One region of the Oceanobacillus phoenicis genome, then DNA from elsewhere that is predicted to be linked to it. Evidence: riboswitches for the same ligand, from Rfam matches in the RefSeq annotation. Region 1 holds a riboswitch; each other region holds the start of a gene.
The links. Region 1 has a riboswitch for S-adenosylmethionine ahead of ABC346_RS16225 (Fur-regulated basic protein FbpA). Riboswitches for the same ligand answer to the same signal wherever they lie in the genome.

Region 2: another riboswitch for S-adenosylmethionine. It lies ahead of ssuE (NADPH-dependent FMN reductase); the one in region 1 lies ahead of ABC346_RS16225 (Fur-regulated basic protein FbpA).
Region 3: another riboswitch for S-adenosylmethionine. It lies ahead of ABC346_RS10340 (methionine ABC transporter ATP-binding protein); the one in region 1 lies ahead of ABC346_RS16225 (Fur-regulated basic protein FbpA).
Region 4: another riboswitch for S-adenosylmethionine. It lies ahead of ABC346_RS04860 (iron-containing alcohol dehydrogenase family protein); the one in region 1 lies ahead of ABC346_RS16225 (Fur-regulated basic protein FbpA).

The regions. Positions count from the first base shown of each region.
Region 1 is NZ_JBDFME010000001.1:3,230,064-3,233,183, reverse strand. Features, by position in the region: gene ABC346_RS16245 (CynX/NimT family MFS transporter) at 1-152, opposite strand, end outside; gene ABC346_RS16240 (hypothetical protein) at 306-602, opposite strand; gene ABC346_RS16235 (hypothetical protein) at 722-1,021, shown strand; gene ABC346_RS16230 (HAD-IIIA family hydrolase) at 1,018-1,557, shown strand; SAM riboswitch class I at 1,661-1,761, shown strand; gene ABC346_RS16225 (Fur-regulated basic protein FbpA) at 1,837-2,037, shown strand; gene ABC346_RS16220 (hypothetical protein) at 2,355-2,525, shown strand; gene ABC346_RS16215 (GNAT family N-acetyltransferase) at 2,522-2,872, shown strand; gene ABC346_RS16210 (class I SAM-dependent methyltransferase) at 2,886-3,120, shown strand, end outside.
Region 2 is NZ_JBDFME010000001.1:1,212,010-1,215,129, reverse strand. Features, by position in the region: gene ABC346_RS06445 (ATP-grasp domain-containing protein) at 1-212, opposite strand, end outside; gene ABC346_RS06440 (LLM class flavin-dependent oxidoreductase) at 226-1,281, opposite strand; SAM riboswitch class I at 1,362-1,471, opposite strand; SAM riboswitch class I at 1,596-1,703, shown strand; gene ssuE (NADPH-dependent FMN reductase) at 1,795-2,346, shown strand; gene ABC346_RS06430 (LLM class flavin-dependent oxidoreductase) at 2,358-3,120, shown strand, end outside.
Region 3 is NZ_JBDFME010000001.1:2,085,992-2,089,111, reverse strand. Features, by position in the region: gene ABC346_RS10350 (MetQ/NlpA family ABC transporter substrate-binding protein) at 1-28, opposite strand, end outside; gene ABC346_RS10345 (methionine ABC transporter permease) at 97-765, opposite strand; gene ABC346_RS10340 (methionine ABC transporter ATP-binding protein) at 755-1,783, opposite strand; SAM riboswitch class I at 1,911-2,009, opposite strand; gene ABC346_RS10335 (thioredoxin family protein) at 2,091-2,399, opposite strand; gene ABC346_RS10330 (toprim domain-containing protein) at 2,422-2,778, opposite strand; gene gcvH (glycine cleavage system protein GcvH) at 3,029-3,120, opposite strand, start outside.
Region 4 is NZ_JBDFME010000001.1:891,247-894,366, forward strand. Features, by position in the region: gene ABC346_RS04855 (glycoside hydrolase family 84 protein) at 1-1,215, opposite strand, end outside; SAM riboswitch class I at 1,660-1,779, shown strand; gene ABC346_RS04860 (iron-containing alcohol dehydrogenase family protein) at 1,806-3,020, shown strand; gene ABC346_RS04865 (MetQ/NlpA family ABC transporter substrate-binding protein) at 3,017-3,120, shown strand, end outside.

The sequences.
Region 1 (3,120 bases):
GCATTTGTCACTTCTAATTCATTTCGAAATATCGGAATTAATGGACCAACGGAAGTGATGGGGGAACGTAGTGTAGAAGCTATAAATAGGATTGCTAAAATTAATAGAAATGTATAATAACGCTGTTTTGTTGAGTTTGAAATATGTTGCATGGTGTTTCTCCCTTATGATTAATCTTCGTTAGCTAATATATCAAAAGTTAATTATACATAAATTGATCATAGGGAGAAAGAAAATAATTAATGATTATTTATTCTGAGTTTTAGAGGATTTAAGCTAAAAGGTAACCAAACACATATTACAACTTATGGTAAGTAGGGGGCAATGACTAACATGATGATAGAAATTGATATTAAAAAAATACTAACTGTTTTTGATAACTTCACATTTTTATCACTTTTATAAAATCCAGAGAATTGTAATTTGTTCCGATATAATATAAAAATAGAAATAATGATACCAATACCAGCAATTAATCCTCCATAATGATTATCTAATTGAATTCCGATGGATGAATAGATAAACATAATAGCTATACTGAAAATAAATCCCAATAGTCCAAGAATTATGAGTATACGAATGATTTCTAAAGTGAATTTCATTTTCGGCTCTCCTTAAATAGATAGAAAGGTTTACAATAATCTGAATTAAGTATTTATTAAAATTTTGCGTCTGTTATAAATAAGTTTACGTCTATTTAATAAAAGCGGGAATACTAGCAATGGCAATATTAAATATAGCAAGTGTATTATTAGGGATAATAGCATTAATTCTTCCCGTTATCAATCTATTATCCACACATAAACATAAATTGAAAAAAAATATTCTAATGTTAGTAAGTCTAAGTGCATGTTCTATTGCAATATGTTTTCAGTTATTTTATCAAAATCACCTCGTGAGAATTCAAGATTGGTCAGCATTAATGGATGTTTCGGGTAGCACGGTTTTGATATCTGCAATACTAGTGGGTTTAACGGTTACTTTAAATGTTTCTTCCATTTTTGGGGTGAGAGAGTTATGATGAACAAAAAGCTTGAAGCAGTGTTTTTAGATAGGGAAGGGACCATTGGTGGAGATGATAAGGTACATTATCCTGGTGATTTTAAGATGTTTGAGAAATCGAAAGAGAATATAGATTATCTAAAAAAATCTGTTCAAGTGTTTTCATTTACGAATCAGCCAGGTATTTCTTTTGGAGAGGCGAGGAAAGAAGATTTCTATAAAGAATTAATAGGTTTTGGTTTTGATGATGTATTCATATGTCCGCATCATCATAAAGAAGGCTGTAAATGTCGAAAACCTAATGGAGGTATGTTGAAAGATGCTTCTAATAAATATCAATTAAACTTAAATAATTGTATTATAATTGGTGATAGATGGAGTGATATGGTGGCAGCTTCCAAGACAAATTCAGTAAAGATATTAGTAAAAACAGGGGCAGGAACATCTACACTTCATGACCATTTTGAAAAGCTAAAAGGAATCGAAATTGATTTTGTAGCGGAAAATCTTACGGAAGCCGTAAATTGGATAGGGTATAGATACCAGTTCCTTTAGAAATGGTTGAATTTAAGCAAATTAATAAATAAGATGAACTGATTAGGAGTTTAATCATAGTAGACAAATCGGATTAATGTGTTTATAATAAATTGTATAAAAATACTTATCAAGAGAGGTGGAGGGACTGGCCCGTTGAAACCTCAGCAACAGAGTGCATTTGTCTGTGCTAAATCCTGCAAGCATTAGCTTGAAAGATAAGTTGAGGTTATCGTACGATACAAATTCTCTCTTCTTATCTTTGCCATGATCATACTTATAGAAGAGGAGGATTTGAATATGGTTTTCTGGAACGAAGATGAATCAGAAAGAAGAAAAAATGAATTAATTGAGAAATTAATTGCATCTAATCACTTTAAAAAAGGGAACAGACATCTTTATGAGCTTACAACCGCGGAGTTAGAATATGAATATTTTAAGCTTCAATATAATGATCACCCGCATGCTGGTAAAGGTGCCATTCATTGGGAGAATTTTTAACTTTATATTTTGATACAAACTTTATCCTCGCATTTGCGAGGTTTTTTTATTTCATTTTTACATCAAATGTATAACTCATAGCAAAATTACTTAATTATCAATTAGTTTTACATAGAGTATCTATCCAACTGGCGGACTATTTTCTCTGACATTTCCAGTAAATCCAACTTCAACTTTATCTGTTACTTCAATAGGAATTTCTTCTTTTACTGATAAATCAACAGTAACTTGATTTCCAGAATATACTATTAAATGAATAAGAATTATGTATTTTTCTGAATTAAATGATAAAATGAAGTATGTTGGAGATGACTGGTATGCAAATAAACTTTAAATCAATACATAGTGAAGAGGATGTTAACTTAATTTCCACGTTATATAGTAAAGTCTGGAGTAATGATTCTTTAGAGATAACTCATCGGATAAAGAAACATATGGCCTATGATGGTTTTCAAGGACGTATGATTAATCGGAAGAAGCTAAATTGATTGGTTTTGCTTATGGTTATTTATCATTAAAAGGTCAATATTACCATAATCTAATTGCTAATCACCTGAATCAACAGGAATATCAAGATTGGCTCTCCAACTGCTATGAAGTTGGAGAAATAATTGTGGACTCACCTTATCGAAAGTCAGGATATGGAAGAGATTTATTAGACAGACTGTTAAAAGATGCTACAACAAATACAGCTATTTTGACGACACAACAAGATAATATGACTGCTATACAATTTTATAAGAATCAGCATTGGGAATGGATAAAACAGCAATTTTATCCAAATGAAGAAGGAAAAGCATTTGCGATTTTCGGTAAAAGACTAAAAAGACACTAAAGCGAGGTGGCGTATGATTCCGCTAGTATATGACCAACTAAATACGTTTGGTAAGGACGATACATTTTTTCTATCACTATTAAAAGAGTTAAGTGGGAAAAACTTAGCCGATCTAGGTTGTGGAACAGGAAGGCTTACCATACATTTTGCTGAAACGGGTTTTAATGTAACCGCAATTGATCCAAATAAAGAAGCAATTGAGCTTGCTAAGACGAAACAAACATCCAATCAAGTTGAATGGATTATTG
Region 2 (3,120 bases), 2.0 Mb from region 1:
GCATTTGTAAACTCTGGAGCAAAACGATTTCCTCTTGTATGAGAGGATGCGCTCATGCGATTATAAAATATTCCCTCTGGCGGTTCATTAAGTAGATCTATATGGCCTTCTTGAAGTAACCAATCTTCATAAGGAAGTTCCAATTCATTAAATCGTTTTATAAGGTGTTCCGTCCATTCCATATTTTCATGCAAAACATAAATTTTACTCATCATCATGTCTCCTTTAGTGTAACGTAGATGTCTTCTTTCTTAATTCTTCTACTTTCGGCATCACTTGCTTAGCAAATCGTTCTAACTCTTCCAATTGAGGAGAGCATTGTAGTAGTAGCTGATCCAAGCCAACTTTCTCATATTCTATTATTCTTTTTGCAATTTGTTCAGGTGTACCTACAAGATTCGGACGTAATCCTCTGTTCGAAACAGAATAATCTTTTATTTGTACTTGTTGTTCTAGTTGGGATTTTGAAGTGAAATCTTTCATTCCCACATATCCCTTTTCATCTTTTATTGATGTAATTCTTTCCAACTCTTGTAAGGCTTCTTCCTCCGAATCTCTACATATCACGTAGGCAGCCATACTAAATGATTGCAGTGCTTCTTTGTCGAGAATATTTCTCCGATTTTTCATATTAGCTATTTTATCTTGAATTTCATCTACTGTTCCTCCGTGCATTACATACGCATCGCATAGAGTAGAAATTACCTGTTTCCCTTTTTCACTTTCTCCACCAGCATATAGAATTGGATTCGGTTGTTGGATTGGTTTTGGTGCTAATTTCGTATTCTCTATTTGATAAAACTTCCCGTGGTAAGAGAACGTCTCTTCCTTCCAAAGCCCTTTTAAAACCTCTAGAAATTCAATTGTTCTATCGTATCGCTCATCATGTTCTGTGAAGTCTCCACCATATTGTTTTGCTTCTTCTGACCACCATCCGGAAACAACATTTAATGTGAACCTTCCTCCACTTAATTGGTCAATATTAGCAGCCATTTTCGCAATTACTGCTGGATTGTGATATATCGGCCTAACCGCTGTCATAATTTCAATTTTATTTGTTACTGCAGCTAACCCGGCTGCTGTTGTCCAAGCTTCCAAGGAATTTGCTTCTATCCCTTTAATATCATTTAAATATAACTCAGCAATTAATGTCGTATCATATCCCCATTCTTCAGCATGCTGAATCACCTCTTTCGCATACTCAAACGTAGGAGGCATCTGCTCATCTTCTACATTACGCAACCAACCACCAAAAATCGGTAACCAAAATCCATACTTCATTTTCATCCCCCATTGTCTATAGTTGTAAAAGTATTAAAAAACTCTTCCCTAAGATAAGAAAAGAGCTCTGTCACCGACTTCTCTTATCTACCAAGCACAAATATGCTTGATGGATTTGGCACAGTATTCAAGTTAGAACCTGTTGCCGAGGCTTCTGCGGGCCATGTCCCTCCACCTCTCTGGATAAGATATTTTATAATTTAGTTTATTGCCACGATAATAATACAAGCTGATAGAATTGTCAATTAAATTTTCTTTTAAAACATAGTTGACTTATCGGAATTAATATATTAGAATATATTAAAAATTAATACTTCTTATCGAGAGAAGCCGAGGGATCTGGCCCGTTGAAGCTTCAGCAACCTCTAATTTCATTAGAAAGGTGCTACCTCCAGCAAGATGTTTTTCTTGAAAGATAAGAGCTCAAATTCGGAAAAAATCCGCGACGCTCTTATTTAATAAGAGCGTCGCGGATTTTCTTATTCTAATTTATTTTCAAAGGAGATTGGTAAAATGAACAACATTGTGACATTGTCTGGCAGCCCCTCCGAACTATCCAGGTCAGAAAAGGTATTACATTATTTAGGTGATCAATTAAGTCAACAGAAATTTTCTGTATCCCATATTTCTGTAAAGGATGTACCCTATGAAGATTTATTTACAGGAAATTTCCAAAGTGCAGCAATTAGGAATATAACTCAACAAATTCAAGCTGCAGACGGTGTCATCGTTGGCTCTCCTGTTTATAAAGGTGCATATTCAGGTGTATTGAAAGCTTTAATTGATATATTGCCACAAGATGCACTTAAACACACCCCAGTCTTACCTATTATGACTGGAGGCAGCCCTGCACACTTATTAGCGGTTGAATACACGTTAAAACCTGTACTCGCAACCTTAAAAGCACATAACCTAAAAGGGTTATACTTTTTAGATGATCAGATAGATAAAAAACGCGACATCCCTATTGTTGATGATGATATTTTACAACGAACAAAAAAACAGGTGGACTATTTTGCTCAGATGGTTGAAGGAACATCAACACAAACTTTAACAACTTATTAAGGAGGTTTTACATGAGTAAACGAATCTTTTTAAATGCTTTTGATATGAATACTCCCGGTCATCAGTCTCCTGGCTTGTGGCAACACCCAGAAGACCAATCCCATATGTACAAAGACAGTGAATATTGGATCGAACTAGCAAAAGTATTAGAAAAGGGAAGATTTGATGCCATTTTTATCGCTGATGTTCTAGGAACTTATGATGTTTACAATGGATCTCGAGACGATGCGGTACGTACCGGCGCACAATCGCCTGTCAATGATCCTTTCTTAATTGTTCCATATATGGCAGCTGTTACAAAGCATCTTGGATTCGGTATTACCGCTTCTGTGACCCATGAACATCCCTACACCTTTGCCAGAAAAATAAGCACACTTGACCATTTAACAAAAGGACGTATAGGCTGGAATATTGTTACCTCTTACTTGAAGAGTGCAGCAGTAAACATGGGATTAGAGGATCAAATTAAACATGATGAACGTTATGACATTGCAGAAGAATATCTAGATGTTTGTTACAAATTATGGGAACAAAGTTGGGAGGATGACGCTGTTTTAGTCGATAAGGAAAGAGGAATATACACAGATCCTTCAAAAGTACATGATATTCAACATGAAGGAAAATATTATAAAGTGCCAGGTGCACATTTATGTGAGCCTTCTCCACAACGAACACCCGTGCTGTATCAAGCTGGAGCTTCTACAAGAGGGAGAGATTTTGCAAGTAAACATGCCGAACTTGTATTTATTGGATCTTCAACAATTGAAACAACAA
Region 3 (3,120 bases), 1.1 Mb from region 1:
TAGTTAACAATAATAATAATCTCTTCATCTCTGTATTCTCTCCTTTTAACATTTTATTAATTTCATCAAGTAGTGAAGTTATTTGAGAATTCTACTTTAACGTTTATCAAGTTTTCTAGTAATAGCATCCCCGATAAATTGGAAAATAAATACGATAAGAACGATAATAATCGTACACCATAATACAACATCAAAGTCACGACGTTGGAACCCAAAATAATAAGCATAGTTTCCAAGGCCACCTGCTCCAATTGCTCCAGCCATCGCTGTATATCCTATCAAAGCAATTGTTGTAACCGTTATTCCAGACACAAGTGCCGGTTTTGATTCAGGTAATAACACTTTGAAAATTATTGTTCTTGTCTTCGCTCCCATTGCTTTTGCAGCTTCCACTACACCTTTATCTACTTCATTAAGGGCAATTTCTACTAATCGTGCATAGAATGGAGCAGATCCAATAATTAGCGCTGGTAAAGCAGCATTAGGACCACGAATCGTCCCCATCAGAAAATCGGTAAACGGAAATAGTAATAGAATTAATATAATAAATGGTATAGCTCTGAAGATGTTTACAAAGGCGGCAACAATATTATTCACTACTCGATTTTCCCATATATTTCCTTTTGAAGTAAGGAATAATAGTAACCCAAGTAAAATCCCAAAAATAGCGGTTCCTACCATTGAAATAAGTGTCATGTAAAAGGTCTCGTAGGTTGCTTCAATTAAATCTTCTATTTTTATTCCTTCAAATAAACTATTTAGCATGTTGAATTACCTCCAATTCAACAGACTCTTGACTTTCAATAAAACTTCTAGTTCGCTCAATTTCACTGTCATTTCCTGTTACTTGAACTACCAGTGCTCCATAGCTGCCTGCTTGTGTCTGTGTAATATTTCCTTGGATAATATTTAAATCTACAGAAAATTGTTTAGCTATCTGACTAATTAAGGTTTGATTTGTAGTCTCTCCTAAGAAGTGAATTCGATATAAAACTCCATCAGGATAATTTTCAACGATTGTTGACATATCACTATCCTCATTAGAACTCATAACTTGTTCAACAAACTTTCTCGTCACTGATTGCTTCGGATTTGTAAATACATCAAGGACTTGTCCTTCTTCTACAACTTTTCCTTCCTCCATAACAGCTACACGATTACAAATTTTACGAATAACATGCATTTCATGCGTAATTAAAATTATCGTTAAGTTTAATTTTTCATTAATATCTTGTAATAATGATAAAATCTGATTAGTCGTTTCCGGATCAAGAGCAGAAGTGGCTTCATCACATAATAATACTTTCGGAGAATTCGCTAACGCTCTTGCAATACCAACACGCTGTTTTTGTCCGCCACTTAATTGTGAAGGATAAGATTTCTCTCTTCCTTCAAGTCCAACTAAACCAATTAATTCGTTTACCCTACGTTTTCTTTCTTGCTTATCAACACCTGCAATTTCTAAAGGAAATCCAATATTATCTTCTACTGTGCGTGACCACAATAAATTAAAATGTTGAAAAATCATTCCTATATCTTGTCGTGCAACACGAAGGTCTGTTTTATTTAATTCCGTGATTACTTGATCCCCAATGGTCACTTTTCCAGATGTAGGTTCCTCTAGTCGGTTAATTAAACGTACAAACGTACTTTTACCAGCTCCACTATAACCGATTACGCCATAAATATCGCCATCTTCAATATTGAGGGTCAATGAGTCTACAGCTTTGATGTCTTTTTGATTTAGTGAAAATACTTTGCTTAACCCTTCTATAGATATCAATGTTTATTCCTCCTCTTACTCTCCAACAACCATTTCGTTTAGTTTCCCCACATTTCGTCAAAATAAAAACGCCTTTCTGTTAAGAGAACAGAAAGACGTACGTATTTATCGTATATCGTCTGACGTTCTCTCATCTTTCATTTTCTGCAGGAATTGGCACCTTTCATTAATTATGAAGGTTGCCGCGGTTTCACAGGGCCAGTCCCTCCACCGCTCTAGATAAGAGATATCATATTGTTAATGGTTATTTTTAATTAATTCAGTGTACCTATCTTAGCATGCGCTTATAGGACTGTCAATCAATATATTACGTCGCATTTGAAAATAATTCTGGTTGGTATTTTATCAAATAATCATATATATTTGCAGTTGAATAAAACGTATATATTTTTTCGACAACTTCTCCATTTTCCACAAATAATAAGCATGGTACACTTTCGATTTGGCTATCCTGCATATACTCAGGATGAATAGAAGCATTCATTTCGTGAAAAATGTCTTGTTGATGAAGCCGTTCAATATTCTCTAACATCGCCCTAGCAACAGAACAAGTTCCACAGAATGGTGTGTAAATATAAACCACACCTCGTTCAATATGTTGGTTCCATTCCTTCATAAATTAATCACCTTACATTCCTTTATAACAAAAAAGATGGATGTACAGAAAACCGCGCACCAATTAAAGCATTAGCTAAAATTTTCATTGGTGTAGCCGCAACTTCACGATACTCACTGCTAACATAAATATGCTCTGCATGAGGTAATTCCCTTGCCAATTGTTTTCTTAGTTTCATCCCTGAAGGGTCCTCATCCACTAATATATAAACATCCTTTTCATCTAAATCATATGTTTCTAATAGTTCGTCAAGTTTTTCAACACCTAAAGTTCCATTTGTACAAACGATTTTAACATTGTCATCAATGATTTTTTCAATTTGTCGCTTATCCGACAAACCTTCTACAATAATTACTTTATTAGATTCATTTGTCATCATCGCATAGCACTCCTTATGCAAGCAAGAAACATGCTTATTTATCAGGAAAGAAATTTAAATAATTCGATTACATCTTCTTAAAAACGTAAAGTAAATGGAAGGTGAATTCCTAGGCATTATTCCCCTGAAGAATTCATTCAAAAATAAGTAGTAATTACAACCTTATGAATAAAGATTTCGTTTTATTATCATTATATGATAAAACAAAGGCTGACTATACACAAATAACGTGTAAATGTCAGCCTAAAAATTAGTCTTGAATAAATGCCTCATATTTTTCTGCAGTTAATAATTCTTCAAGTTCCTTTTCATCAGATGGTTCGATCACAATCATCCACGCTT
Region 4 (3,120 bases), 2.3 Mb from region 1:
AAGTGGATCGCGACGTACCACACCATTATTATCACGATGTTTAAAGCGGTCGATGGTATATTGCTCGACCGGAGCGACGGTATTTTCCCCCGTCCAAAGAATGTGGATGTTCTCGTCAAAGGCTTCTTCGAGTCTATTTAATTCTTCTCCGCCATCCCAAGCCCAAGCAGAATTATAGGCTGCAGGCGTATACAGTGTATCCCTCACATCACCTTTTTGCTCAGCCCATTCTGAAACAGAATTCATCAGTTCAGCGACATAATCTAATGGCAGCGAACCAACATCGTCACCTAAAACGCCAAACTGTCGCACACCTACGTCGTATAATTGATCGAATTTCGTAAGCATTTTTTCTGTGTTTTCATCGAGTAATGCCATGGCAGCTTCTTCGCCTTCTTCACGGGCAATTTCAGCAACTTCGCCAAGCGGGGAGATGGTCCAAACAAATTGCGTTTTACTCTCACGCCCAACTTCTGCCAATTCGCCAATCTCTTCTAACATATCTTCAGGATAGGGTTCTTCCCATTGTTCCCTATGATATGGATCGTCTTTCGGAGCGAAGACATAGGAATTCGCCTTGAATTGTCCACCGAATTCCATCAAAGATTTACGATCATCATTACTCCAGGGTATGCCGTAATAACCTTCGATAAATCCTCTCACTTTCGTATTCGCATAATCGTTAATTTCTAAGTGTTTAATTTGATTATCAGAACGCTGGTTGAGAATTTTTTCGAGCGAGGCAATCCCATAAAATGCAGCATCGGTATCTTTTCCAATCACTGTGATCGTATTATGGTCAATTCTCAATTGATAAGCATCGATTTGCTCAAAGTCCATATTATTCGAATTAAGTGTATCCTCCGCATTCTTTGCTGCTGGCCCACCAGATTCTACGGTTCCGACAAAAAGAGTAATGGTATCTTCGGAAGGTTCATCTGTGATTTCCGGTATGGGCAGGTTATTGGTGGCGAATATTTCGGTTACTTTTTTCTTTGTGGCATCATCAATCGTGTCATCATAAACAACTTGAATATCCTTGTTGAGGGTTAGCTCACCTTCCATGTATTCGACACTCTGGGGCGTTGGGTAAAATTCGTATTCTACTTCCGTGTTTTTACTTTCCGCGTTTATGTGTGAGGAGAACGGTTCTATTGTAAAACTAAACAGTAACATAGCGATAATAGGTGAATACCATAACAGTTGTTTTTTCATTTTCTTTATTCCCTTCTTTTTTGTATTAGTCGTACAAGTTCAAAAAGGCGTAAAGGATCGAAAAATTAGATTTGAATGGCTTTCCTGCTTCTCCTGGTTTATTTCTTAGAATTGTTGCGGAGAATACACCTCCCGAGGTTTAGAAGCGATGATCCTATTTGTTAAAATGTAATAGGATTATCTGTGACTTCACTAGTTTTTGTAGAACACGTCCCCCAATGGCTGAATCCGATTCCCGCTATAATAAAGCGCTCTCATTTATATATGAGTCTATCTTAAAAGTTATAATTTCCTATGTCAATATATTTACTGAATTTTAAGAAAATATACTCAGTATAAGAATAGTAGTTTTTTGCTGCCCGTTTACTCAAAAAACCCAAATCCCTTATTGACAATTAATAAAAACCGTAATAGTATGATAATTAAAATTAAATACGCTAATATCTCTTATTGAGAGTGGCTGAGGGACTGGCCCTGTGACGCCCGGCAACCGTTCATTTTATTTCCAATGTTGAAAAGGTGCTAAATCCTGCAAAATACGGATGGTATTTTGAGAAATAAGAGAGGTGATGAATGACTTATATATTGTTATGTTATGCCTCTCGAATTCAAATCGGGAGGCATTTTTAGTTTCCCAAAAAATTCACAACATGAGAAAAGAGGAAGGGTTTATGTCTACATCGATTGTAAAAGGAGCTCCTGGTCATTATCGGATTGGTTCTGATGTCTTAGAGGAAATTCCTGTACTCCTTGAAGAACTGTCCGTTGAGCATATACAAGTTATCGCAGGGAAGAAATCATGGCAGGCGGCAAAGCCGTATTTACCTTTATCGATAGTGAATCAAGTAGAAGCGCATATCATCTTTATTGACGGTCATACCACGGTTGAAAAAGCAGAGGAAATAGCAGAACAGCTTCATCAAGATTCTATTGAAGCGGTGATTGGTATTGGTGGCGGGACTGCGCTGGATATTACGAAGGCTGCAGCTGTGAAAGCAGATGTTAAATCAATTTTAATCCCGACAATTGCTGCTACTTGTGCTGCATGGACGCCACTCAGTGTCTTTTATGACAATGAAGGAGCATTTACACATTACACGGATTTACCGTTAGCAACGACGCTTGTTTTAGTAGAACCGGCGATTATTGCCCAGGCTCCTATCGAATACTTAAGAGCGGGGATAGGCGACACGCTGGCAAAGTTTTATGAAGCGGATGCTTTGATCGAGAGTTTTTATCCGAATGAAGAAGCGCCTGTGCCGGTGAAAGTTTCGCAATTCTCCGCAGGTATTTGTCGAGATGTATTACTGAAGGACGGAAAAGCTGCACTGGATGCTGTCAGCGATAAACAAGTAACACCTGCATTCATCCGCGTTATAGAAGCAATTATCATCACGGGCGGAATGGTAGGCGGATTTGGTGATAAAGCAGGGAGAATTGCAGGAGCGCATTCACTGCATAATGGATTAACGGAAGCAAGCGAGGCAAAAGACTTCTTGCACGGAGAGCTTGTGGCATACGGAATCCTTGGCCAGCTAGCATTCGAAAACAAAGTGGATGAGCTTTTGCGTTTACTTGATTTTTACGATCAATGGAAATTGCCGTCTAGTTTACAGGGTATCGGAATTGATATAACCAATGAGGAGCTCATGGAGAAAATCATTCAGAAAGTAATTCTGCCGCAAGAGTCGATTCATTTTATGAATAAAGAAGTTACAGCGGAATCATTAGCAGATGCGTTACAGCAAGTAGAGAAATATAATCAAGCCTATTACACGGAAAAAAGAGGAGAGAAAACATCATGAAAAAAGGATTATTAACAGCGATCGTATGTTTAGCAATAGCATTTTTGGTTGCGTGTGGCAGTGAAGATTCTAGCGGGGCAAGTGAAGGATTGTATGATGA